4 regions of the Telluria sp. AZSoR62 genome follow, and region 4 is predicted to be linked to each of the others. Evidence: predicted binding sites of a transcription regulator. Region 4 holds the regulator's gene; each other region holds the start of a gene.
What was found. Region 4 encodes FliA, which starts transcription of late flagellar genes. Its sites were predicted from a motif close to CTAAAGTTTNNNNNNNNNNNGCCGNTA; they were not measured.
Positions count from the first base shown of each region.

Region 1 (5,914 bases), on a different contig from region 4:
CGCATCCGGCCAGCATGCATGCCGCGACCGCCAGTCCTGCTGTCAAAGCTTTCATTGCATCTCCTTTTTATGGGGTGGTCGCCAGGAAGGGGTACCGCAAGGCGAACAGTTGTCATAGTCTCACATGACAGGCCGGCATGGCCGGTTTGCCATCACTTCTGCCAGGAGCATACTGTCGAGTCGCAGCCATGCGACAGCCGGGCGCGGGTTTCGCCCGCCCCGGGTCCAGATGCTTGTGGGCAAGGTTCACCTGTCGTAGTATGGACGGCCGGAGCCACCCGGCAACTACTTAGATACCATGGCCATCCTTCATCGTACCCGCACCATCCCCGCCCTCGTTCCCCGCTACGTCACCCGCTTTCGCTGCACCGGCTCGGCCTGCGAAGATACCTGCTGCTCGACCTGGCAGGTCGACGTCGACAAGAAGTCCTTCAAGGCCCTGCGCAGCCTGGGCGAAGCGGAGATGGGCGAGGCCGTGCGCAAGCACGTGCGCCGCAACGACGATGCCGAGGGCGCCCATTACGCCACCCTGCACTTCGACCCCGCGACGCGCCAGTGCGGGCTGATGAAAGACCAGCTCTGCTCGGTCCACGCCAAGCTCGGCGACAGCTACCTGCCGAACGTGTGCTTCTCGTATCCGCGCGTCTCGCACACCGTGGGCGGCCAGGCCGAACAGGCCCTGGTACTGTCCTGCCCGGAAGCGGCGCGCCAGGCGCTGCTGGCCCCGGACGCCTTCGATTTCCTCGAGAGCGGCATTACCGTGCGCATGGAGAACCTGGGCGCGATCGGCGACCGCCATGGCGTACCGGCCGATATCGTCAACGAGCTGCGGGTGTTCTGCCTGAACCTGATGCGCCTGCAGGGCCCGAGCGTGTGGGAGCGCCTGGCGCTGCTGGGCGCGCTGTGCGACTCCCTCAACCAGCGCCTCGACGCCGGCCAGGGTGCGGACGTGCGCGCAGCCATCGACGAATTCACTGCACTCATAGAAGAAGGCAGCGTCTTCGACGCCCTGCGCGCCATCGAACCGAACCATGCGGGCCAGGCGATGGTGTTTTCGCTGCTGTGGAGCGATCCGGGCTTCGATGACAACTCCGCCCCGCGCGCCGCCGTCAGCGCGCGCGTCGCCCGCGGCCTGGGCGCCGACCCGGTGACCGGCAAGGTGGATGGCCAGACCCTGGTCGCCAACTACCGCGCCGGGCTGGCCCGGCTGCCCGAGGCGCTCGAAGCTGCCCCGCACCTGCTGGAACACTACCTGCTCAACGAAATCTTCACCAATATCTTCCCGTTCGACGGCGGCAGCCCGTATGAAAGCTTCCTGCAGCTCGCGGCGCGCTTCGGCGTACTGCGCCTGATGCTCGCCGCCCAGTGCAATACCGACGGCCCGCTGCCGGACGCGGCCATGCTGGTGCAGACCACCCATGTGCACTGCCGCCGCTTCCAGCACAACATCGGCTTCGCGCGTGAAGTGAAACAGGCGCTGGTCGACGCCAACCTGGCCTCGCTCGAAAAGCTGTACCCGCTGCTGCGGCCTTGAGAATCCTGCGGCCGATGCCGCATTGACAAGAAAACCCGCCCCGGCGACCTGCCGCGGCGGGTTTTTCTTTGGGCGCGGCGACCTGAAGCGAAAATATTTCCGTAAAAAAATAATTTATTTCGCCCTAAAGTTCGCGAAAACCTCGCCGTCTAGACGCAGCGCCTTCGGGGCCGAGTAACGAACAGGGCCATTTTTTCGCAAAAACGGCCCTAAAGTTTTCCCACAGGAACACGTTACCAGCATCAACAGCGGTTTGATCGTCACGGAACAGCGTGGCGGACCAAAGTGAACAGGGTAAAGTCGCCCGCCCCGAAATACAGCTTGGAGAATCACCATGGCATCCGTAATCAACACCAACATCGCTTCCCTCAACTCGCAACGTAACCTGAGCGCATCGCAGTCGTCGCTGACGACCTCGCTGCAGCGCCTGTCTTCGGGCCTGCGCATCAACAGCGCCAAGGACGACGCAGCTGGCCTGGCGATCTCGGACCGTATGTCGTCGCAGATCCGCGGCATGAATCAGGCGACCCGTAACGCGAACGATGGCGTGTCGATGGCGCAGACCGCCGAAGGCGCACTGTCCAGCTCGGGCGACATCCTGCAGCGTATCCGCGAACTGGCAGTCCAGTCGTCGAACGCATCGAACTCGTCGAGCGACCGCCAGGCACTGCAGACCGAAGTTACCCAACTCGGCTCGGAACTGAACCGTATCGCCCAGACCACTTCGTTCAACGGCCAGCAGCTGCTGGACGGCACGATGGGCACCGCCACCTTCCAGGTCGGCGCGAACGCCAACGAACTGATCTCGACCAACGGCGCCAACTTCACCACCTCGACCTACGGCAACAACCGTACCGAAGTGGACGCCAAGGCAGCCGCGGCCACCACCAACGTCGTCGCCTCGAAAGCTGTCGACGTCGCCGGCCACCTGGGCAAGTCGACCTACACCACCAAGGCAACCGATACTGCAAAGACCATCGCTGCCGGCATCAACGGTGAAACCTCGAAGACCGGCGTGACCGCAACGGCCAAGACCGAAGTGCTGATCAAGCCGACCGCCAGCAAGGACTTCGCGATCGACCTGACCTCGGACAACAGCACCGCCGTCACGATCTCGTTCTCGACCGGCGCCGGCACCAGCGCCGACGACTTCGCCTCCGGCGTCAGCGCCATCAACGCCCAGTCGGCCAAGACCGGCGTGACCGCTGAATACGACTCGAAGAACAAGGGCATCAAGCTGACCCACTCGAGCGGCAACGACATCAAGCTCACCAGCGGTGCTGGTTCGACCGGCGACGTCAACATGCAGACCTACGAAGCAGACGGCGACCTGACCGCCGCCCTGCCAGTGGCAACCGGCGCGACCGGTATCGCCAACGGCCGCGTGACGATGGACTCGGAGAAGAGCTTCTCGGTGACCGACGCCGGTTCGGGCCTGGGCCTGACCAAGGCTTCGACGCTGAAGTCGGTCGCTTCGCTGGACATCACCAGCTTCGACGGCGCCCAGCTGGCAATCAAGATTGCCGACGCTGCCCTGGCATCGGTCAACACCAAGCGCGCCGAATACGGTGCACTGCAATCGCGCTTCTCGTCGGCGATCTCGAACCTGCAATCGACCACCGAGAACCTGTCGGCATCGCGCAGCCGCATCGTCGACACCGACTTCGCCGCAGAAACCGCAAGCATGACCCGCGGCCAGATCCTGCAGCAGGCCGGTACCGCGATGCTGGCCCAGGCCAACTCGCTGCCGAACGGCGTGCTGTCCCTGCTGCGCGGTTAATCGCAAAGTAGTCACCACACGGTGTAATACGGTTCCCCGGCTGATGAAAATCAGCCGGGGAATTTTCACTAAGGGTCCCCGATATGAACATCAACACTGTCAGTACACCAGTCGCCCCGAAGTTCGAGGATCGCGCCGGCAGCGCGGTCGACAGCGCCGCACCGGCGCAGGCCGCAGCGGGCAAGCGCCTCGATACCGCAGCCGCGCCGGGCGAAGCCCAGCCCTCGCGCGAGCAGGTCGCCGACGCCGTCAAGAAGATCAACCAGTCGCTGCCCGCCTCGGCGCAGGGCCTGGAGTTCTCGGTCGACGACGACAACAAGCAGACCATCGTCAAGATCGTCGATATCTCCACCCGCGAAGTGGTGCGCCAGATCCCGACCGTCGAAGCGCTGGAAATCGCCAAGTCGCTCGACAAGATGATGGGCCGCCTGATCAGCGACAAGGTCTGAAACCGGCCTTGGGCCGCGTAGCGTTCCGGTGAACGCAACAGGACGTGACCGCCACTTTGCGCAAGAAGCGCAGGGGCCGTTGCGCTTTCTGCGTTTACCTTGCGCTTGTGGCAACCCGCCTGCGAATCTCCAAACAGGCGGGTAATTCCTCCTTTCAAGTTCCCTTTGCTCCTGCCGATAATGACTTACATTAACGTCTTTCGTAGGAGAAACAAGTGGCGCTCACTTCATCAGGAATTGGTTCAGGACTCGACGTCGACGGCCTCGTTGCGAAGCTCATGGCGGCCGAGGCTGCGCCACTGTCCAACTACGACAAGAAAGCGGCCCTCTTCCAGGCCAAGCTCGACGCACTCAACAAGCTCAGCGCGGGCATGGGCGCCTTCCAGACCTCGCTCGGCGCCCTCACCTCGCCGCTGACCTTCCGCGCCGTCAGCGCTACCGTGTCGGACGACAAGGTGCTGCGCGCCAGCGCCACCGCCGAAGCGGCGGCCGGCAGCTACAAGATCAAGGTCAGCCAGCTGGCTCAGGCCCAGACCCTCAACAGCGCCGGCAAGGCCAGCATGACGGCCATGATCGGCAGCGGCGCCCGCACCACCCTGACCTTCCAGTTCGGCACCGTGGGCGGCGGCCAGTACGGCACCACCGGCACGGCCCTGCCGGCCAGTGTCGCGAGCAACGGCATCGCCAGCGGTTCGCTCACCATCAACGGCGCCGCGATCGCCACCAGCGGCACCACCCGCAGCGCGCGCGAGCTGGCCGCGGCGGTCAACGCCCAGAGCGCCACCACCGGCGTGTCCGCCACCGCGGCGCGCACCGAAACCGGCGCCGCCCTGTTCGGCGGAGCCGGCGCACCGAACTTCGGCAACGTCTCGACCGACGCCGCCGGCAGCTACACGCTGTCGGTCGGCGGCGTGCAGCTGGCAACCCAGGGCGCGAACATCGCGGCCGGCGGCGTGGGCGGCGTCACCGCCGGGACCATCGACGCCACCCTGGCCGGCACCAACGCCACCACCACCGCGCTGGCCGCGGCGAACATCACCTTCACCGGCTCGGCCGCGAACGGCGACCTGCGCTTCTTCGCGGCCGACGGCGCCAACATCACGGTCAGCGAATCCGTGGCCGGCGTGGTCGAAGGCGGCATCGCCCATGCGGCCGGCAGCGCCAACAGCGGCAGCACCGTTACCGCCAGCAGCACCATCAGCTTGACCTCGAGCACCGCCAGCCCGATCACGGTCGGCGGCAGCAACCCGGCCCTGGCCGGCCTGGCCGCCGGCAGCGGCGGCAGCTACCTGGGCGCGGGCTTCACCCAGGATGGCGCCAAGGCCAGCGGCACCGTGGTGCTGGAAGCGGGCGACCAGTCGCTGCAAGGCATCCGCGACGCGATCAACAAGGCCAATATCGGCGTGCAGGCCAGTATCGTCTCGGACGGCAGCGCCTCGCCCTACCGCCTGGTGCTCACCTCGACCAAGACCGGCGCCAGCTCGTCGATGAAGATCAGCCTGAGCGGCGACGGCGGCGCGGCGCCCGACGCCGCCCTGAACGGCCTGCTCGGCTACGACCCGGCCGGCGCCCAGGCCCTGAAGCAGACCAGCGCCGCCCAGAGCGCCCTGCTGGACGTGAACGGCGTGGCCGTCACCAGCGACAGCAACACCGTCACCGAGGCGATCCAGGGCGTGTCCCTGAACCTGGCCCAGACCGGCAACAGCAACGTCACGATCGCCAAGGACACCGCCTCGGTCAAGGTCAGCGTGGAAGGCTTCGTCAAGGCCTACAACCAGCTGAACTCGACGATGAAGAGCCTGACCAGCTACGATCCAGAGACCAAGAAGGGCGGCGTGCTGGTGGGCGATTCGACCGTGCGCTCGGTCCAGGGCCAGCTGCGCTCGATGCTCGGCGCCGCCGTCGGCGGCGGCAAGCTCAACAGCCTGAGCCAGATCGGCATCTCGTTCCAGAAGGACGGCAGCCTGGCCATCGACTCGACCAAGTTGAACAAGGCGATGACCGACAACTTCTCGGAAATCGCCGGCATGTTCGCCGCCATCGGTACCGCCAGCGACAACCTGGTGAAATTTACCACCTCGACCGCCAAGACCGAGCCGGGCACCTATGCGATCAACCTGACCCAGGTCGCCAGCAAGGGCAGCCTGACCA
Region 1 covers NZ_JBYTST010000015.1:24,652-30,565, forward strand. The annotation lists gene AC3XQU_RS19975 (hypothetical protein) at 1-55, opposite strand, end outside; gene fliB (flagellin lysine-N-methylase) at 299-1,534, shown strand; gene AC3XQU_RS19985 (flagellin N-terminal helical domain-containing protein) at 1,869-3,314, shown strand; gene AC3XQU_RS19990 (flagellar protein FlaG) at 3,398-3,763, shown strand; gene fliD (flagellar filament capping protein FliD) at 3,979-5,914, shown strand, end outside.
Region 1: a site for FliA is predicted at 3,917-3,943, ahead of fliD (flagellar filament capping protein FliD). Genes of this name have one in related genera too.

Region 2 (5,914 bases), on a different contig from region 4:
CGGCGGCACGTTCACGGCCTTGGCCATGGCTTCGTCGACTTCGGCCGGCGTGGTGCCCGGCACCAGGGCGGCATTGGTCGCGGCGGTATTGATCTCGGTCTGGTTGGCGGCAGTGCCGCCGGCGGCGCCGGCAGCGGCCGACACCATGGCCGAGGCGGCGGTGGCATAGCTGTTCAGGGCGGCGGCGATGGTGGCCGGAACCGGCGGAACGGCCTTGGTGGCCGCTTCCCAGTTGGCGCGCGCGGTATTCACCGCGTTGAAGGCCGCGCCCGTACCTTGCGCGGCGCCGGCCACGGCCAGGTTGGTCACTTCGGTGCCGTCGTTGGCCGCGTATACATCCCAGCCGCCGGTGGCGTTGCGGGCGTAATAGGTCGACAGCACGTGCGGATTGCCCAGCGTGTCGTACACGCTCATCGGGGTCTGCTTGTTGTAGGTGGTCGGGTCGTCCGCGTTGAACGGCGTGTTGATCGGCGCCTGGCTGCGCGAATCCAGGTTCAGTTCCATCTGCACTTCCGAGGTCTTGACCGGCTGCAGGTCGGCGGTGTTGATCTGCAGCGGCGCCGGGGCGCCGGCCGAGAGCTGGCCGTTGGCGTTCAGGCCGTAGCCGGTGAGCTTGGCGCCCTGCGGGTTGACCATGAAGCCGTTCTTGTCGAGCGAGAACTGGCCGTTGCGGCTGTACTGGATCAGGCCCGAGGTTTCGGTGCGGAAGAAGCCGGCGCCATTGATGGCGATGTCCAGCGGGTTGTTCGAGGCTTCGACGTTACCCTGGGTGAACTGCTGCGAAATCGCCGCCACTTTCACGCCGATGCCGGCGGTGACGCCGCCGGCGCCGTTGAGCGAGCTGGCGTAGACGTCGGCGAACTGGGTGGTCGAACCCTTGAAGCCGACCGTGCTGGCGTTGGCGATGTTGTTACCGATGACGTCGAGGGATTTGGCAGCGCCGTTCAAGCCGCTCAGGCCTTGTTGGAAAGACATGGTGTACTCCTAATAGGTTGGTAAGCGGCTGGCTTACAGGACTTGTTTGATATCGGCCATGCTCACGGACCCCTTCACCGGCAGGTTCAGCTTGATGCCGTCCTTGCCGCTGGTGGTCACGCTCGCGACGCTGTCGAAGGACAGGCCTTTCGCATCTTTCAGGGCCTCGCCGCCGCGCGTGGCGACGACACGGAAACCGTAGTTGCCATTGGCCAGGGTGACCGGCTTGCCGGCGGCATCGACGTTCTTCGGATCGATCACGCCGTCCCAGGCCAGCGGCAGGACGCCGGCGGCCTGCGGGCCGAGCTCGATGGTCTGGACATCCTTGCCGGTGACCGGATCGGTGATCACCACCTGCACCTTGTCGGCCGGGCTCTCGAGCTCGACGCCGAGGATGGCCTTGCCATCCTGCAGCTGCACCTTGTTGCCCTCGACCAGCACGCCGTGGCCGATCAGGTTGGTCGCCTGCATCGCTTCGGCCGACTGGTAGCTGGTCTTGAGCGATTCCAGGGTGGTGTTGAGCTTGTTGACGCCGGTAACGGTGGAGAGCTGGGCCAGCTGGCTGGTGATCTGCGCGTTGTCGAGCGGGTTCAGCGGATCCTGGTTCTTCAGCTGGGTGACCAGCAGGGTCATGAACTTGTCGGTGTCGGCCTGGACGCTGTCGGTCTCGACCTTCTTCTTGGCGTTCATGGTCGACATCAGGTCGGAGACGTTCGCGGCCGGGTTGTTGTTGGCAATGGTGGTCATGGTTTAGTGTTCTTGTGTTACTGACCCAGGGTCAGGGTCCGTTGCAACATGGTCTTGGCCGCGTTCATGGTCTCGACATTGGTCTGGTAGGAGCGCGAGGCCGACAGCATGTTGACCATCTCGTCGACCACGTTCACGTTCGGCATCGCCACATAGCCCTTCTCGTCGGCCATCGGGTGCTTGGGATCGTAGACCTGCTTGAGCGGCGACGCGTCCTCGACCACTTCGCGCACCCGCACGCCGGTGGCGCCCGACTGCTGCGGTACCGCCTCGAACACGACCGCCTTGGCGCGGTAGGCTTCGCCATTGGCGCTGGTGGCGCTGTCGGCATTGGCCAGGTTGCTGGCCACGGTATTGAGGCGCTGCGCCTGGGCGCTCATGGCCGAGCCGGACACGTTGAAGATATTGAATAGCGACATGATTACTGTCCTTGAATGGCCGCGAGCAGGCCCTTGATCTGGTGGTTGATCATCGTGATGCCGGCTTCGTAGCGCAGCGCGTTGTCGGCGAACTGGTTGCGTTCCACGTCCATGTCGACCGTGTTGCCGTCGACCGCGCCCTGCACCACGCCGCGGTACATCACCGGGGTGCCGTTGGACAGCATGTCGCCGGTGGGCTTGCCGCGGCCGATGTGGTTCTGCGCCGTGGTCGCCATCGGGCCGGTGGCGCCCTTGGCCGCCAGCGCACCCTGCAGCGCCGCGGTGAAATCGATGTCCCGCGCCTTGTAGTTGGGCGTGTCGGCGTTGGCGATGTTCGACGCCAGCAGCTCCTGGCGCTGGGCGCGCAGGGACAGGGCCTTTTCGTTGAAACTCAGATACTGGTCGACTTTGCCGATCATGCTGCCTCCGGGACGGGACGTATTGGGACAGCACCGATCATACGGACGGGCAACAAACACCAATCGATGGAGAAAGGACGGCAAACCCCGGCTATTCAAAGTTTCACCATGGAATCATGCTGCCTAAAATGGCAGCATTCGAGATCCATGCCCTTACCGGAGTCATCCTTCCATGAAACGCCAGATCGCCGCCCTGCTCTTCCTGCTCGCGCCCTTCGCCTCCGCGCAACAGCCGGTCGCCCAGCGCCAGAACCTGCCGGCCTTGCGCGCGGTCGTGGAACAATACCTGCAGACCCAGGCCGCCGGCCTGCCCGGCGAGGTGAGCGTCAAGGTCGGCAATGTCGATCCGCGCACCAGCCTGGCCGCCTGCCCTGCTCCGGAAGCCTTCCAGCAGCCGGGCGCACGGGCGTGGGGGAAAACAACAGTGGGCGTGCGCTGTACCGCGCCGAGCGCCTGGACGGTGTATATTCAGGCGACCGTGAGCGTGGTGGCCGAGTATGTGGCAGCGGGCGTGCCGCTGGCCCAGGGCCAGGCGGTGGACGCCAGCCAGCTGGTGATGATGAAGGGCGATATCGCGGCGATGCCAAACGGCATCATCACCGACATGGCCCAGGCCATCGGGCGCACGCCGACCGCGTCGCTGCAGGCGGGAACACCGCTGCGGCTCGATACGCTCAAGGCCAAGCCGGTCGTGCAGCAGGGCCAGGCGGTACGGCTGGTTTCAAAAGGATCGAACTTCTCGGTGTCGGCCGAAGCGCGCGCGCTCGGCAATGCCGGCGAAGGCCAGGTCGCGCAGGCGCGTACCCAGTCCGGCACCGTGGTGAGCGGCACCGCACGCAGCGGCGGCGTCATCGAAATCGCGATCTGAACATTGTCATTCAGCGGCACCGCATAATTTCAATCCATGGCCTTTTCTGCACTAAAGTTTGTGAAATCCGCGCCGTTACCGGATGCAGATACCGGAGTTTCCGCTCCGAACAGAGAAGGATGATGCTGTGAAAATCAACGATACCGTCAAGGGCAACCCAGGCCTTCAGCCGGCAACCACGCCGGCCAACAATACCCGCACCGACAAGGCCGCGACGACCGCCGCCACGCCGGCGGCAACCGACAGCGTGCGCCTGTCCTCGCAGGGCCAGGCCATGGCCGCTGCCGTGGGCGCCAACAACCAGGTGTTCGACACCAAGAAAGTTGAACGCATCAAGATGGCCATCGCCGATGGCCAGTTCCAGGTCAATTCCGAGAAAGTCGCCGACGGGCTGCTCGACACCGTCCGCGACTTGCTCCATTCACGCAAGCGATAACCCTTCATGCCCACCAGCCCAGCCTCGACCCTTTCCCTTGAGCAGCAACACGTCACCTCCCTGCTGGAGTTGATGAAGCAGGAACAAGCGCTGCTGGTCGCAGCGGACGCCGACGGGCTGGCAGAACTCACTCCACGCAAGAACGCGCTGTTGCAGGCGCTGGCCGACCTGTCGGCCGAACGCCACGCCGCCCTGCTGGCAGCGGGCTGCGAAGGCTCGGAAGCCGGCATGCAACCCTGGCTGGCCGTCGGCGGCACCGCCGAAGTACAGACCCAGTGGGAACAACTGCTGGACCTGGCCCGCCAGGCCAAGGAACTCAACCGCGTCAACGGCATGCTGATCAACAAGCAGCTGGCCCACAACCAGGGCGTGCTCAACGCATTGCGCATGCCGGCCGGCGCCGAAGCCGGCGGCGTGTATGGTTCCAGCGGGCAGACCGTTGCCGGCGGACCATCGAAGCGCTTCGTGGTCGGCTGACCCCGCCGGGTCAGGCTGCCCTCATCTCCCTACGATCCTGATCAGCCCCTGAGGCTCCGCGTTCCCACCCGGGACTGACGGGGCCTACGCGGCCTTGCGGGCAAGCGCCTGCAGCAAGGTAGTTGCCGTTTCCTCCGAGGAGCCGGGATTCTGTCCGGTAATCAAGAGGCCATCGGTCACCACATGCGCGGCCCAGTCGTCGCCCCGCGTGAAGATGCCGCCCTTTGCCTTGAGTTCGTCTTCCACCAGGAAGGGCACGATATCGGTCAGTTCGACCGCCGCTTCTTCGGTATTGGTAAAGCCCGTGACCTGCTTGCCCTGCACCAGCGGCGACCCGTCGGGATTTTTTGCGTGACGCAGCACGCCGGGAGCATGGCACACCAGCGCAACCGGCTTGTTTGCCGCGATGAAGGCTTCGATCAGGGCGATCGAGTTCGCGTCCTCGGCCAGGTCCCACAGCGGACCGTGGCCGCCGGGGTAGAACATTGCATCGAAATCGTCCTGCGACACCGAATCGAGGCGGACGGTGGCGGCCAGCTGGGCAGTTGCCTCGGCATCGGCTTCGAAGCGGCGGGTCGCCTCGCTCTGGGAATCGGGCTCCTTGCTCTTCGGGTCGAGCGGCGGCTGGCCGCCGGCGGGCGAGGCCAGCACGATGTTGGCGCCGGCGTCCTTGAAGGCGTAATACGGGGCCGCCAGTTCTTCGAGCCAGAAGCCGGTCTTGCGGCCGGTGTTGCCGAGGGTGTCGTGGGAGGTCAGGACGATCAGGATATTCATGGCATGGATCTTTCTTGAAAGTAGTAGACCAGTCGTCTACTGATGAGGTCAAAAAAACGCTCCGTCTGAAGCGTTGGAAGTAGTGTCCCGCTCAGCGGGACAGATGCAGCAGGTGCTGCGTGGTACGCATGACGCCATCGAAGGGCGCTTCGTCGCGCGTGATCTTGGCCATGACGCTGGCGCCGAGCCAGAGTTGATACAGGCTTTCGGCAACCAGGCCCGGTTCGCTTTCCACCTGCAAGGAGCCTTCGGCGACGCCCTGCTCGATGGCATGCGCCAGGCGCGCCACGATACCCGCGGTGCCCTGCTTGAGCGTCAGGCGCATCGGCTCGGACAGGTCCGACACTTCCGCCCCCAGTTTCACGACCAGGCATTTTCCATGGCACTCGCCCAGGGACTGGCTGGTGCGCCAGTTGTCGAAATAGCGCACCAGGCCGTCCGCCATGCTGATGTCCGGCTCCTGGAAGGCAGCATCGATCTCGGCCAGGTAGTCCTTGAAATACTGCTCGAGCAAGGCTTCGCCGAACGCATCCTTGGACGCAAAATAATAGTAGAACGATCCCTTCGGCACGCCGGCGGTAGTCAGTATCTCGCTCAAGCCGACTGCCGAAAATCCCCTGCCCGCCATGAGGCGCTGACCGACTGCGACGATCTTGTCACGGACATCGGGGGCTTCGCTTGCTGACGATTTGTTCATGGATCGATAATAAGTTAAATTAGACCGGTCGTCTACAACTATTTTCTGCGGCCTTCCTAACCAATTTCGGGGTCAGGTCTGACATTCGGACACGAGCTCAAC
Region 2 covers NZ_JBYTST010000015.1:91,742-97,655, forward strand. The annotation lists gene AC3XQU_RS20335 (flagellar hook protein FlgE) at 1-975, opposite strand, end outside; gene AC3XQU_RS20340 (flagellar hook assembly protein FlgD) at 1,009-1,722, opposite strand; gene flgC (flagellar basal body rod protein FlgC) at 1,740-2,141, opposite strand; gene flgB (flagellar basal body rod protein FlgB) at 2,144-2,560, opposite strand; gene flgA (flagellar basal body P-ring formation chaperone FlgA) at 2,733-3,428, shown strand; gene flgM (flagellar biosynthesis anti-sigma factor FlgM) at 3,556-3,864, shown strand; gene AC3XQU_RS20365 (flagella synthesis protein FlgN) at 3,871-4,341, shown strand; gene AC3XQU_RS20370 (type 1 glutamine amidotransferase domain-containing protein) at 4,426-5,115, opposite strand; gene AC3XQU_RS20375 (TetR/AcrR family transcriptional regulator) at 5,207-5,812, opposite strand.
Region 2: a site for FliA is predicted at 3,480-3,506, ahead of flgM (flagellar biosynthesis anti-sigma factor FlgM). Genes of this name have one in related genera too.

Region 3 (5,914 bases), on a different contig from region 4:
GATGCGGCCAAGGTGATCATGAATGCGCGCACCGGTTCGGTGGTGATGAACCAGGCTGTGATGCTGGAAAACTGCGCGATCTCGCATGGCAACCTGACCGTGACGGTCGGCGCCGAGACGAACGTGAGCCAGCCGGCCCCGGGCTCGCGCGGCCGCACCGCCGTGACGCAATCGAACTCGGTCGACGTCAAGAAAGACCCGGGCCGCGTGTTGATGGTCAAGGGCGGCGCCTCGCTCGCCGAAGTGGTCAAGGCCATGAATTCGATCGGCACCACCCCGCAAGACCTGCTGGCCATCCTGCAGGCCCTGAAGGCGGCCGGCTCGCTGCGCGCCGAACTCGAGATCATCTAAGAAAGCACGCCATGATCGGTTCTCCTTCCACTGACCTGACCAGTAAGTTCGCCCTCGATACCAAGGGCCTGGGCGAACTCAAGCAATCGGCCAAGGCCGGCTCGCCCGCCGCGCTGAAGGAGGCTGCTACCCAGTTCGAAGCCATGTTCATCAACATGATGATGAAGAGCATGCGCGACGCCACCCCGCAGGAGGGGATGCTGGACAACCAGCAGTCCAAGATGTTCACCGGCATGCTGGACCAGCAGATGAGCCAGAACCTGGCCAAGCGCGGCGTCGGCCTGGCCGACATGCTTACGCGCCAGCTGACCTCGAACCAGGTCGGCGCCCAGGCGCTGGCGATCGGGTCGGATGGCATGGCGGCCGGGAAAGCCGCGGCCGCCGCATCGGCCCTGGCGCCGCTGGACGGCAGCATGCGTCCGGGCATGGACGCGGCCACGATGATCAAGACCGGCGCGAAGCAGCCGGGCGCGCCGGCCCTGGCGCTGACCACCGACTCGGGCCGCGTGCAAACCCCGCACGTGCGCGCCTTCCAGGAAAAGCTGCACGCCCACGCCGCCGAGGCCGAGCGCGCCACCGGCGTGCCGGCCAAGTTCATGCTGGGCCAGGCCGCGCTGGAAAGCGGCTGGGGCAAGCGCATGATTCGCAACGCCGACGGGACCAGCAGCAACAACCTGTTCGGCATCAAGGCCGGCCCTGGCTGGAAGGGCAAGGTCGCCACCGCCGTGACCACCGAATACATCAACGGCCGTCCGCACCAGAAGGTCGAGAAGTTCCGCGCCTACGACACGCCGGCCGACTCGTTCAAGGACTACGCCAACATGCTGGCCAAGAACCCGCGCTACGAGAAAGTGCTGGCCAGCGGCGGCGATGCCTCGGCCTTCGCCCACGGCCTGCAGCGCGCCGGGTATGCGACCGATCCGAATTACGCAAGCAAACTGACCCGCATCATCAAGAACTCATTGGCGTAAAAGAGCAAGTAACCCTTAGGGTGGACAAGTTTCCTGCCCACGCGGTCAGGCAGCAAGATCATCGCATACGGTTATTCAAGTGATAACTATCGCCGCGTGGGCGGGGAACCCCCTCACCCGACGGGTCAAGTTTTTTCATCAGTTGCCGTAAATGAGATACACATAGAAAGAAAGCTGACATGTCCGGTAACCTCCTCAGCATTGGCAAGAGCGGCCTGTTCGCGGCACAGGCAGGCCTGTCCACGACCGGCCACAACATCGCGAACGCCAACGTGGCCGGCTACAACCGCCAGACGGTGGTGCAGTCGACCGCCCCGATGATGGATACCGGCGTGGGCTTCATCGGCACCGGCACCCAGATCGACCAGATCAAGCGCTACAGCGACGAATTCCTCAACAGCCAGGTGCGCAACGCCCAGGCCAGCAAGAGCGGGCTCGATTCCTACTACAGCCAGATCAGCCAGATCGACAACATGCTGGCCGACCAGACCGCCGGCCTGTCGCCCTCGCTGCAAAGCTTTTTCAAGGGCGTGCAGGACATGGCCGCCAACCGCGCCTCGATCCCGTCGCGCCAGTCGATGCTGTCGAGCGCCGACACCCTGGCCACGCGCTTCCAGGCGCTCGATTCGCGCCTGGGCGAGATCCGCGAAGGCGTGAACAGCACCATCGAAAGCAGCATCACCACGATCAACTCCTACGCCAGCCAGATCGCCGACCTGAACGAGAAGATCGGCACCTTCGCCTCGGCCATGCAGCGCGCGCCGAACGACCTGCTGGACAAGCGCGACCAGCTGGTGATGGAACTGAACACGCAAGTAAAAGCCACCGTGCGCCCGGGCGACAACGGCAGCCTGACGGTCTCGATCGGCAGCGGCCAGCCGCTGGTGGTGGGCCAGCGCGCCTTCGAACTGGCGGCGACCAAGTCGCCGACCGACCTGACCCGCCTGGAAGTGGGCTATGTGACCGGCAACAAGGTCTCGGTGCTCGGCGAGAATGCGCTCTCCGGCGGCGCCCTGGGCGGCGCGCTGGAGTTCCGCAGCAAGACGCTGGACCCGGCGCAGAGCGCGCTGGGCAAGGTCGCGATCGGCCTGGCGCACGAATTCAACCAGCAGCACAAGCTGGGCCTGGACCAGAACGGCGTGCCGGGCGGCGACTTCTTCAGCGTGGCGCCGGCCTACGTGGGCAAGAACATCCATAACGCCACGGCCAGCACCACCAAGATCGACGCCATCGTCAGCAACCCGGCGGCGCTGGCGGACAGCGATTACAAGGTCGAGTTCGACGGCACCGACTACCAGGTCATTCGCCTGTCGGACAACAAGAAGACTACCTATACCGGCGCCGGCGCGGCCCAGACCATCGACGGGGTCGACTTCAGGATCACCGGCACGGCGGCAAAAGAAGACAACTTCCTGGTGCGCCCGACCATCGGCGGCGCCGCCAATTTCAGCGTGCTGGTCAAGGACGTGTCCGGCATTGCCGCCGCCGCGCCGATCAGCACCAGCGCGCCGCTGAGCAATACCGGCACCGCGAAGATCAGCGAAGGCAAGGTCGACCCGAGCTTCCTGGGCGGGGGCACCGCGCTGCCGCTGACCCTGAGCTTCGATAAAACCAGCGGCAACCTGGGCGGCTTCCCGGCCGGCACCGTGCGCATGGTCGACAGCAATGGCGTGGCCAGCACCGTCCCATCCGGCAGCGTGCCCTTCAAGGCCGGCGCCACCTATACCTTCGGCGGCATCAGCGTGACCATGACCGGCGCGCCGGGAGACGGCGACAAGTTCACCATTTCCAGCAACGGCAGCGGGGTGGGCGACACCCGCAACATCGGCCTGCTGGGCGACCTGCAGACCAAGAACATCTTCAACAACGGCACCGCGACCCTGCAATCGTCCTATGCCCAGCTGGTGAGCACGGTCGGCAACAAGACCCGCGAAGTGCAGGTGAACGGCAAGGCCGGCGAAGCGCTGCTGGTGCAGGCCCAGGGCGCGGCCCAGGACGTCTCGGGCGTGAACCTGGACGAGGAAGCAACCAACCTGATCAAGTACCAGCAGGCCTACCAGGCCGCCGGCAAGGTGATGCAGATCGCGGGCAGCATCTTCGACACGCTGCTGTCGATCGGCCGCTGATCGCCCACCGCACGTCACCGCACCAACACGAGGCACCCATGCGCATCAGTTCACTTTCGATCTACAGCAACGCGACCACCCAGCTCAATTCGCTGCAGAGCGCCCTGGCGCGCACGCAGATGCAGCTGTCGACCGACCGCCGCATCCTGACCCCGTCCGACGACCCGGTGGCGTCGGCGCGCGCGCTCGAAGTGAGCCAGTCGAAGGAAATGAACAGCCAGTTCGCCACCAACCGCGCCAGCGCCCGTTCGTCGCTGTCGACCGTGGAAGGCGCGCTGCAAAACGCCGGCAACCTGCTGCAGGACATCCAGGAACTGGCCGTCAGCGCCGGCAACGGCACCATGCTGCCGGCCGACCGCCAGCTGCTGGCGACCGAGCTCGAAGGCCGCCTGCAAGACTTGCTGGGCGTGGCCAACAGCACCGACGGCTCCGGCGGCTACCTGTTCAGCGGCTACATGGCCACCACCCAGCCCTTCACCGAAACCCCGGGCGGCGCCGCCTACCAGGGCGACCAGGGCCAGCGCCAGCTGCAGGTGGCCGCTTCGCGCCGCATGCCGCTGTCGACCTCGGGCAGCGCGGTGTTCGAGAACAACGCGACCGGCAACGGCACCTTCCAGACCCAGGCCAACGCCGCCAACACGGGCGCGGCCATCATCTCGTCCGGCTCGGTGGTCGACCGCAACCTGGCCAATGCGGGCCGCGACTACAAGCTCACCTTCGCGGTGGCCGGTTCGCCGCCCGTGACCACCTACAGCGTGGTCGACACCACCACCGGCACCGACGTCGCCGTGCCGGGCATGACCGCCCAGCCCTACGAAGCGGGCAAGGCGATCACTTTCGGCGGCCTGAGTTTCGACATCAAGGGCGAACCGGCCGACGGCGACAACTTCAGCGCCAAGCCGAGCGAGAAGCAGTCGGTGTTCACCACCGTGACCAACCTGATCACGGCGCTGCGCGCCCCGGCCGACGGCTCCACCGGCAAGGCCGCGCTGGCCAACCAGATCAACACCGCGCTGGACAACCTGAAGTCCTCGCACAACAACGTCCTGACCGTGCAGGCCTCGGTAGGTGCGCACATGAAGGAACTCGACTACCTCGACAGCGCCGGCGACGACCTCGACATCCAGTACACGGCCACGCTGTCGGACCTGCAGGACCTGGACCTGGTCAAGGCCTATTCCGACTTCTCGCAGCAGCAGGTGACGCTGCAGGCGGCGCAGATGTCGTTCAAGACGATGTCGGGGCTGTCGCTGTTCAACTACCTGTAAGCGTTCAGCAGGCGTGACAAGCAAAAGAGCCGGCAGTTGCCGGCTCTTTTGCTTGGGCGGAACGACCGGTCGATCAGGACCGGTTCCGGCACGCCGTGAATGAATCAAGCGTATTTCGGACGCGTGGCCAGCGCAACCACTGCGATCCCTGCGGCGACGATGAGCGCATCTTCGATCAGGCCACTTCTGGTCTGGCCAATGCGCGCCATCGCCTGCTTGCGCACGGCCAGCGTGCAATAGGCCAGCGGCACGGCGGTTGCAACCGCCACGGCTGCACCGGCCTGCTCGCGGCCGCGTGGCGCCAGGGCCGCGCCGGCGATCCCGGCACTCATGACACGCGCCAGCAGCCCCAGGAAGACCGTACGGTCGGGCGCCGACTTCATCTTGTCGCCGTAGAGTTCACCGGGGCCCATCGCCAGCGCACCGTACTTGAACAGGGGACGGTCGAGGATGAACAGCTCGCCCGGCGTACGGCGGCCAAACAGGCGCGCCGCGGCAATGGTGGCCATCGGGGTCATGGAGCGCGCGCTGGCGACGGCGCCGATCAGGGCGGAAGAGAGCAGGTCGCGAAAACGCATGGTAGTGATTCCTATCGCTGAGAGACGGGAGCCTGCGGGTGCAGGCCGACTCGTCAATTCTAACCACGGCCCCGGCACGGGTGTCGCCACCCACGCCGGAAGAAGGCCGCCGGCGCGATGCGGCTGCAGGCTCTCCCAGGTCTGCTATAGTTTGCATGGATGACAACAAAGGAGGGCTGGACATGGACATGACGGTGGTGCTGCTGGCGTGCGCCGCAGCCTTCGTGGGCTCGCATTTCCTGCTGTCGCATCCCTTGCGCCGGCCCCTGGTCGCCGCCCTGGGCGAGAAGGGTTTCCTGCTGCTGTATTCGGCGCTGGCCTTCGCTACCCTGTGGTCGATCTCCTGGGCCTATCCGAAAGCGCCGGTCACCGCGCCGTTCTGGGCCGTGGGCGACGGCCTGTGGGCGCTGGGCACCGTACTGATGCTGGCCGCTTCCATCATGCTGCTCGGTTCCTTCATCCGCAACCCGGCCCTGCCGGGCGCCACCAATGCCGCCGGCGCGCAGGCAAGCGGCGTGTATGCCATTACCCGCCATCCGATGATGTGGGCCTTTGCCATCTGGGGATGCGTGCACATCCTGGTCTACCCGGTAACGAAGAACATCATCGTCGCCGTCGCC
Region 3 covers NZ_JBYTST010000015.1:82,111-88,024, reverse strand. The annotation lists gene AC3XQU_RS20315 (flagellar basal body P-ring protein FlgI) at 1-351, shown strand, start outside; gene flgJ (flagellar assembly peptidoglycan hydrolase FlgJ) at 363-1,322, shown strand; gene flgK (flagellar hook-associated protein FlgK) at 1,502-3,448, shown strand; gene flgL (flagellar hook-associated protein FlgL) at 3,487-4,716, shown strand; gene AC3XQU_RS20295 (hypothetical protein) at 4,821-5,294, opposite strand; gene AC3XQU_RS20290 (NnrU family protein) at 5,450-5,914, shown strand, end outside.
Region 3: a site for FliA is predicted at 1,447-1,473, ahead of flgK (flagellar hook-associated protein FlgK). Genes of this name have one in related genera too.

Region 4 (5,914 bases):
TTCGCCCCAGCTGTTCCTCGCCTCTGCAAGCGGCGGCGATACCGCCTCGATCGCCTCGGCGCCGGCCTCGGTGTGGATCGACGGGCGCGTGGCGCGCGGCGAGAAGTCGAAGGTCGAACTCGACCTGGAAGCCATGAAGGCGCCAGCGCCGACGCCATCGGCCGGCAGCCTCTCGTTCAGCCGCTGCACCACCTCGCAGCAAAGCACCGTGATCTCGGCCATGTCGGCCGGCCTGAACATGTCCAGCGACAGCGACGCCTACATGACGCGCGGCGTCATCGGCCCGCGCTACACCAAGTGGTTCGGCGCCAACAACAGCACCCGCGTGGCCACCGTGAAGTCGAACTTCGCCAAGATCACGGACGCGTTCGCGAACAAGCCGGTGACGGTGGATTGCGGCTGCAACAAGACCTACTACGCCTATGTCTACCCGACCCAGCCGTACAAGATCTATGTCTGCAAGGCCTTCTGGACGGCGCCGATGACCGGCACCGATTCCAAGGGCGGCACCCTGCTGCATGAAATGAGCCACTTCAACGTGGTCGCCGGCACCGACGACAACGTGTACGGCCAATCCGGCGCCGCCAACCTGGCGATCACCAATCCCGACCTGGCAGTGCAGAACGCCGACTCGCACGAGTACTTCGGCGAGAACACCCCGGCCCTGAACTAAGCCGCAAGGACTGTTTCGGATAGCAGGAAGGGCGGCCTTGCCGCCCTTCCTGCCGTTTACAGGCTGTGCGCTGTCAGCGGCTGAAGCTGAAGCGCACCGGCGTTGCCGGGCTATGGCTTACCGCATCGAGCTCTTTCACATCCTTCAGCCACGGCCCGTCGTAGCGGATCTCGTAGCTCCCCTTCCCCTGCCTGAACGCATACGCCGGCGTGATGTCGATGGTATTCATGTGCATGGTGTGCGGCGCCACCGGATGGTAATCCTGGGCCGTGAGCGCGCTGCGCTTGACCATCATGCCGGTGTAGTCAAGCGGCTTGCCGGGCGTGGCGCCCTGCATGTCCAGCACCTCGAAACGCCGGCCCGTGAGTTCGTCTTCGGCGGCGACTTCGCGCGGCACATAGATCGTGGTCTCGCCATGGTTCTCGACCGTCAGGCGCACCCGCACCTGGCCGCCGGTGGTCTCGACTTCGAGCTGGTGGCGCACGGCCGCGTCTTTTTCCACGGCGCCGACGGCGCTCACGAGGCCGCCCAGGGCAAGGACCAGCAGGGCAAGGATGGGTTTGACATGCATGCGCACTCCTTGAAAGAATATTTCAAACAGACGGCAAAAATGACATTTTATTTCAGGGCCGTGGGCGGCGGCTCGGGCGTCGCGGCCAGGATCATCACCGCAACGCGCCGGTTGCGCGCCTGGTTGACGGGGCTGTCGTTGCGCGCCACCGGCCGCGTCGCGCCATGGCCGATCGCCGACAGCCGCTGCTCCTGTACGCCGCCCTCGATGAACAGGCGCACCACGCTGGCCGCGCGTACCGCCGACAGCTCCCAGTTCGATGCATACTGGGGCGTGGCGATCGGCAGGTTGTCGGTATGGCCTTCGACTTCGACCATGTGCGGATCGTCTTTCAGCAGGCCGGCCACCTCGCGCAGCACCGCGCGCGCGTCCGGCTGCAGCACCGCGTCACCCTGGTCGAACAGCGCGCTGGCATTGATCTCGATGCTGATGCCGCGCGCGTTCTGGGTCACGCGCACCTGGCCCGATTTCACCAGCGGCAGCAGGGTCGCCGACAGGTCTTTCGACAGGGTCTCCAGGCGCTGGCGGTCGCGCCGTGCGGCCTCGATGCGCTTGCGGTTGACGATGTGCGACAGCGGCAGCGCCGGCTCCACGCGCGTGGCCGCCTGCGGCGCCAGGCTGCGCCCGCCGAAGGCGTCGCCCAGCGCTTCGGACAGCACCGCGTACTTGCCTTCGTTGACGATGGAAATCGCGTACATCACGACGAAGAAGGCGAACAGCAGCGTGATGAAGTCGGCGTAGGAAATCAGCCAGCGCTCGTGGTGCTCGCCGGAAGCCGAATGATCGTCGTAGCGTTTGCGCGCCATGGTCCAGCGCCTAGTGGCGCATCAGGAGGCTGGCCACGCGCTCGTCGACCACGCGGGTATGGTCGCCGCTGGCCAGGTCGTGGAAGACTTCGGCCAGGATCTCGTACTGGGTCACCTTGTCGGTGACGATGGCCTTCAGTTTGTTCCCGACCGGGTAGAAGAACAGGTTGGCCAGGCCCACGCCATATACGGTGGAGACAAAGGCGACCGCGATGCCCGAACCCAGGCGCGACGGGTCCGACAAGTTCTCCATCACGTGGATCAGGCCCAGCACCGCGCCCAGGATGCCGATGGTCGGCGAATAGCCGGCGGCCGATTCCCAGATGCGCGCGGCCTGGCGCTGGGCGAATTCGTAGGCGCTGATTTCGCTCTCGAGCAGGCTGCGGATCTTGTCGGGGTTGATGCCGTCCACCACCAGGCGCAGGCCCTTCTGGACGAATTTGTCCTGCGTGCCCATGTACTGCTCGAGCGAGAGCAGGCCGTCGCGGCGCGCCGTCAGGCTCCACAGCGCGATCTCGCGCGAGAGCTTGTCGCGGCCCGATTTCGGCGGGAAGAACACCCAGCGCAGCATGCGCATCCCATGCAGGAAGCTGCGGGTTTCGCTTTGCAGCAGCACGGCCCCGAAGGTGCCGACCACCACGATGGCAAACGCGGCCGGCTGGATCAGCGAGGCGAACTTGCCGCCGTCGAGCGTATGGCCCACCAGGATGCCCGCCAGCGCGAGCACCAGTCCCGCTACGCTGGCCCAGTCCATAATTGCTCCTTGAGCGAGGCACGCAGCCGCGACACCGCCTGGGTGTGCAGCTGCGACACGCGCGATTCACTCACGCCCATGACCGCGCCGATTTCCTTCAGGTTGAGTTCTTCCTCGTAGTACAGGCCCATCAGCATCTTCTCGCGCGGAGGCAGCTTGTCGATGGCGTCGATGACGGCCTGGCGGAAGTCGGTGTCGAGCAGCGAGCGCAGCGGGTCGGCGTCGTCGACCGCATAGCGGTCGAGGAAGCTGTCGCTGCCCTCTTCGTCGTGAAAATCCTCGTAGTACAGCAGCTGGTGCCCGCCGCCGTCGCCCAGCATGTCCTGGTACTCGGACAGCGAGATCTTGAGCGACTTGGCGATTTCCGATTCGCTGGCCGGGCGGCCGAGGCGCTGCTGCAGCGCTTCCATCGCAGCCTCGACCTTGCGCATGTTCTGGCGGGTGCTGCGCGGCATCCAGTCGCTCGAACGCAGTTCGTCGAGCATGGCGCCGCGGATGCGCAGCACCGCATAGGTCTCGAACTGGGCGCCGTGGTTGTCCTCGTAGCGGTTGATCGCGTCGAGCAGGCCGATCATGCCCGCCTGCACCAGGTCATCGACTTCCACCGAAGGCGGCAGCTTGGCCTTCATGTGGTGGGCAAGACGCTTCACCAACGGCATGTGCTCCGTCAGCAAATGGTTCTTGTCCGCTTTCCCTTTGACCGTGTACATGCGTTGCTTGTCTTCTCTTCTTCTCTAGCAGGTCAGGACCCGAAATGTGCGCCGCCTCCCCGGCCCAGCTGCGGCATCGCGTGCAGCGCGAACTTGCCTGCCAGCTGGCGGAAAGCAACCGATGCGCCCGCCAGCGGGAAGGCATCGACCACGGCGCGCCCCAGGCGCGCGGCGCGGTGCAGGTATTCGTCGGCCGGTACCGAGCCCATCGAATTGAGGGTCACCGCCAGGTAGCGTGTTGCCGCGGTAGACATATTATCGTATACAACCTTGGCTTCCGCCTCTGTCGCGCCGGTAACAAGGATGCCGAAAGGACGGCGGCCCAGCTGGTGCGACAAATGCTTGATCAAGGCGTAGGCATTCGTGATCGATGCGGCGCTGGTGGAGACCTGCACCACGATCTCGGAACTGGCCATCAGCGGCAGCGGCAATTCGCCGTCCGGGCCGAGTTCGGCGTCGACCATCACGATGCCGGCCTGCTTGACCAGCACGTCGAAGGTCTTGCCCAGGCGGCGCGCGTCGTCGGCGCGCTGCGGGCTGCCGAGCGAAGCCACCGAGAAGCCCTGCGGCACCGCGTGCAGCACCTGGTTCAGGCCGCATTCCTGGCGCGCCACGTTGGTCAGCGCGGCGGCGCGGCTGATGCCCAGGCGCCGGGCCACGCCATACTCGCGCTCGCAGGCGTCGACGATCAGCACGTCGTTGCCGGCCTGGGACAGCGAGGCGCCCAGGTTGACCAGCATGGCGCCCTTGTCGTCTTCGGGGGTAGCGGAAAGAAAAGTCACGATGCGCGGGCGCGGGCCCTGCAGCATCCGGCGCAGGCCTTCGGCCTGGTCGAAATCGAAACTAGCCAAGGGACACCTCGCGCAGCGAACGGTCGTTGTGCAGGTTGCCTGCGTTGGCGCCGGCGGCGGCCATCATCAGCGGCAGGTCGGCGTCGAAAAAACCGTTGCCGGCGGCCTTGCTGCGGAAGGCGCGGTCGACCAGCATGGCGCGGTCGGCCAGGTGCAGGTCTTCCGGCACGCGCTGGCCGTTCGAGATGTAGTGCAGGTTCAGCTTCTGGCGGATCACGACGTCGAGCACGTTGCCGATCGAAGCGGCTTCGTCCAGCTTGGTCATGATGCAGCCGGCCAGGCCCGAACCTTGATAGGCGCGCACCACTTCGTTCAGGGTCTCGTTGGTCGAGGTCGCGTTCAGGCACAGCAGGCGTTTCACGTCGGCGCCGGATTCGCTCAGCATGGCCACCTGTTCCGTCACCATCTGGTCGCGCTGCGACATGCCGATGGTGTCGATCAGCACGGTGTGCTTGTTCTTGAGTTCCTTCAGGGCGATGCGCAGGTCGGCTTCGTCCTTCACCGAGTGCACCATCACGCCCAGGATCTTGCCGTAGATGCGCAGCTGCTCGTGGCCGCCGATACGGTAGGCGTCGGTGGTGATCAGGGCCAGCTTGTCGGCGCCGTGGCGCATCACGCAGCGGGCGGCCAGCTTGGCGGTGGTGGTGGTCTTGCCGACACCGGTCGGGCCGACCAGGGCGAACACGCCGCCGCGCGAGAGCAGGTCGTCTTCGTTGGCGATGGTGGTCAGGTTACGGGCCAGCACGGTCTTGATCCAGCGCAGGGCTTCGGCCGCGTCCTTCGTGGCCGGCATCTTGTCGATCAGGTAGCGCGCCAGGGTGGCCGAGAAACCGGCGGCCAGCATCTCGCGCAGCACGGCGTTCTTCTGCGGTTCGCGCTGCGAGCCGGCGTTCCACGACAGCTCGGCCAGCTGGGTTTCCATCATGCCGCGCATGGCGCGGATTTCATTCATCATGCCGCTCATTTCGAGCGTGGCCGATTCCTTGGCCTGGGCGATCGCGGCGCTCATCATCGAGCTCATGGCGGCCATGTCGATGGCCGGCGCTGCAGCCGGGGCACGGCGGTTTTCGTAGGTCGGCGGCACTTCCTCGGCAACCGGGGCAGGCGCGGCGCGGCGCTCGACATAAGGCTGGCCGGCGAACGGCTCCATCTGCGGCTGGGCGGCGCGCGGAGCGGCCTGGCGTGGTTCGGGAGCGGCGAAGGCAGGGGCGCGGGAAAAGACCGGTTCCGGGTCGAAGTCGGTGTCGAAGGCCTGGAATTGCGGCTGGGCTTGTTCGATGCTCGGCGCGGACAGCGAGGCGACGTCGTCGTTGTCCAGCGCCAGGATCTCGACCACGCCGTCGACCGGACGGTTGGACAGGATGACTGCGTCAGGACCGAGTGCCTCGCGCACCTTGCGCAAGGCGTCACGGGAGGTAGCCGCTGTAAATTTCTTCACGTTCATCGTTGTTCTCCGCACTTCGCTGGTCTGTTCTATGTTCTGTTGCAGGCGAAACCGCCCGTCCATAGATCGTATTATTGGCGATGCCGTGCGGAAACCATCGGGGGA
Region 4 covers NZ_JBYTST010000001.1:5,222-11,135, forward strand. The annotation lists gene AC3XQU_RS00030 (M35 family metalloendopeptidase) at 1-673, shown strand, start outside; gene AC3XQU_RS00035 (hypothetical protein) at 747-1,244, opposite strand; gene motD (flagellar motor protein MotD) at 1,292-2,050, opposite strand; gene AC3XQU_RS00045 (flagellar motor protein) at 2,061-2,804, opposite strand; gene AC3XQU_RS00050 (RNA polymerase sigma factor FliA) at 2,786-3,514, opposite strand; gene AC3XQU_RS00055 (MinD/ParA family ATP-binding protein) at 3,547-4,365, opposite strand; gene flhF (flagellar biosynthesis GTPase FlhF) at 4,358-5,809, opposite strand.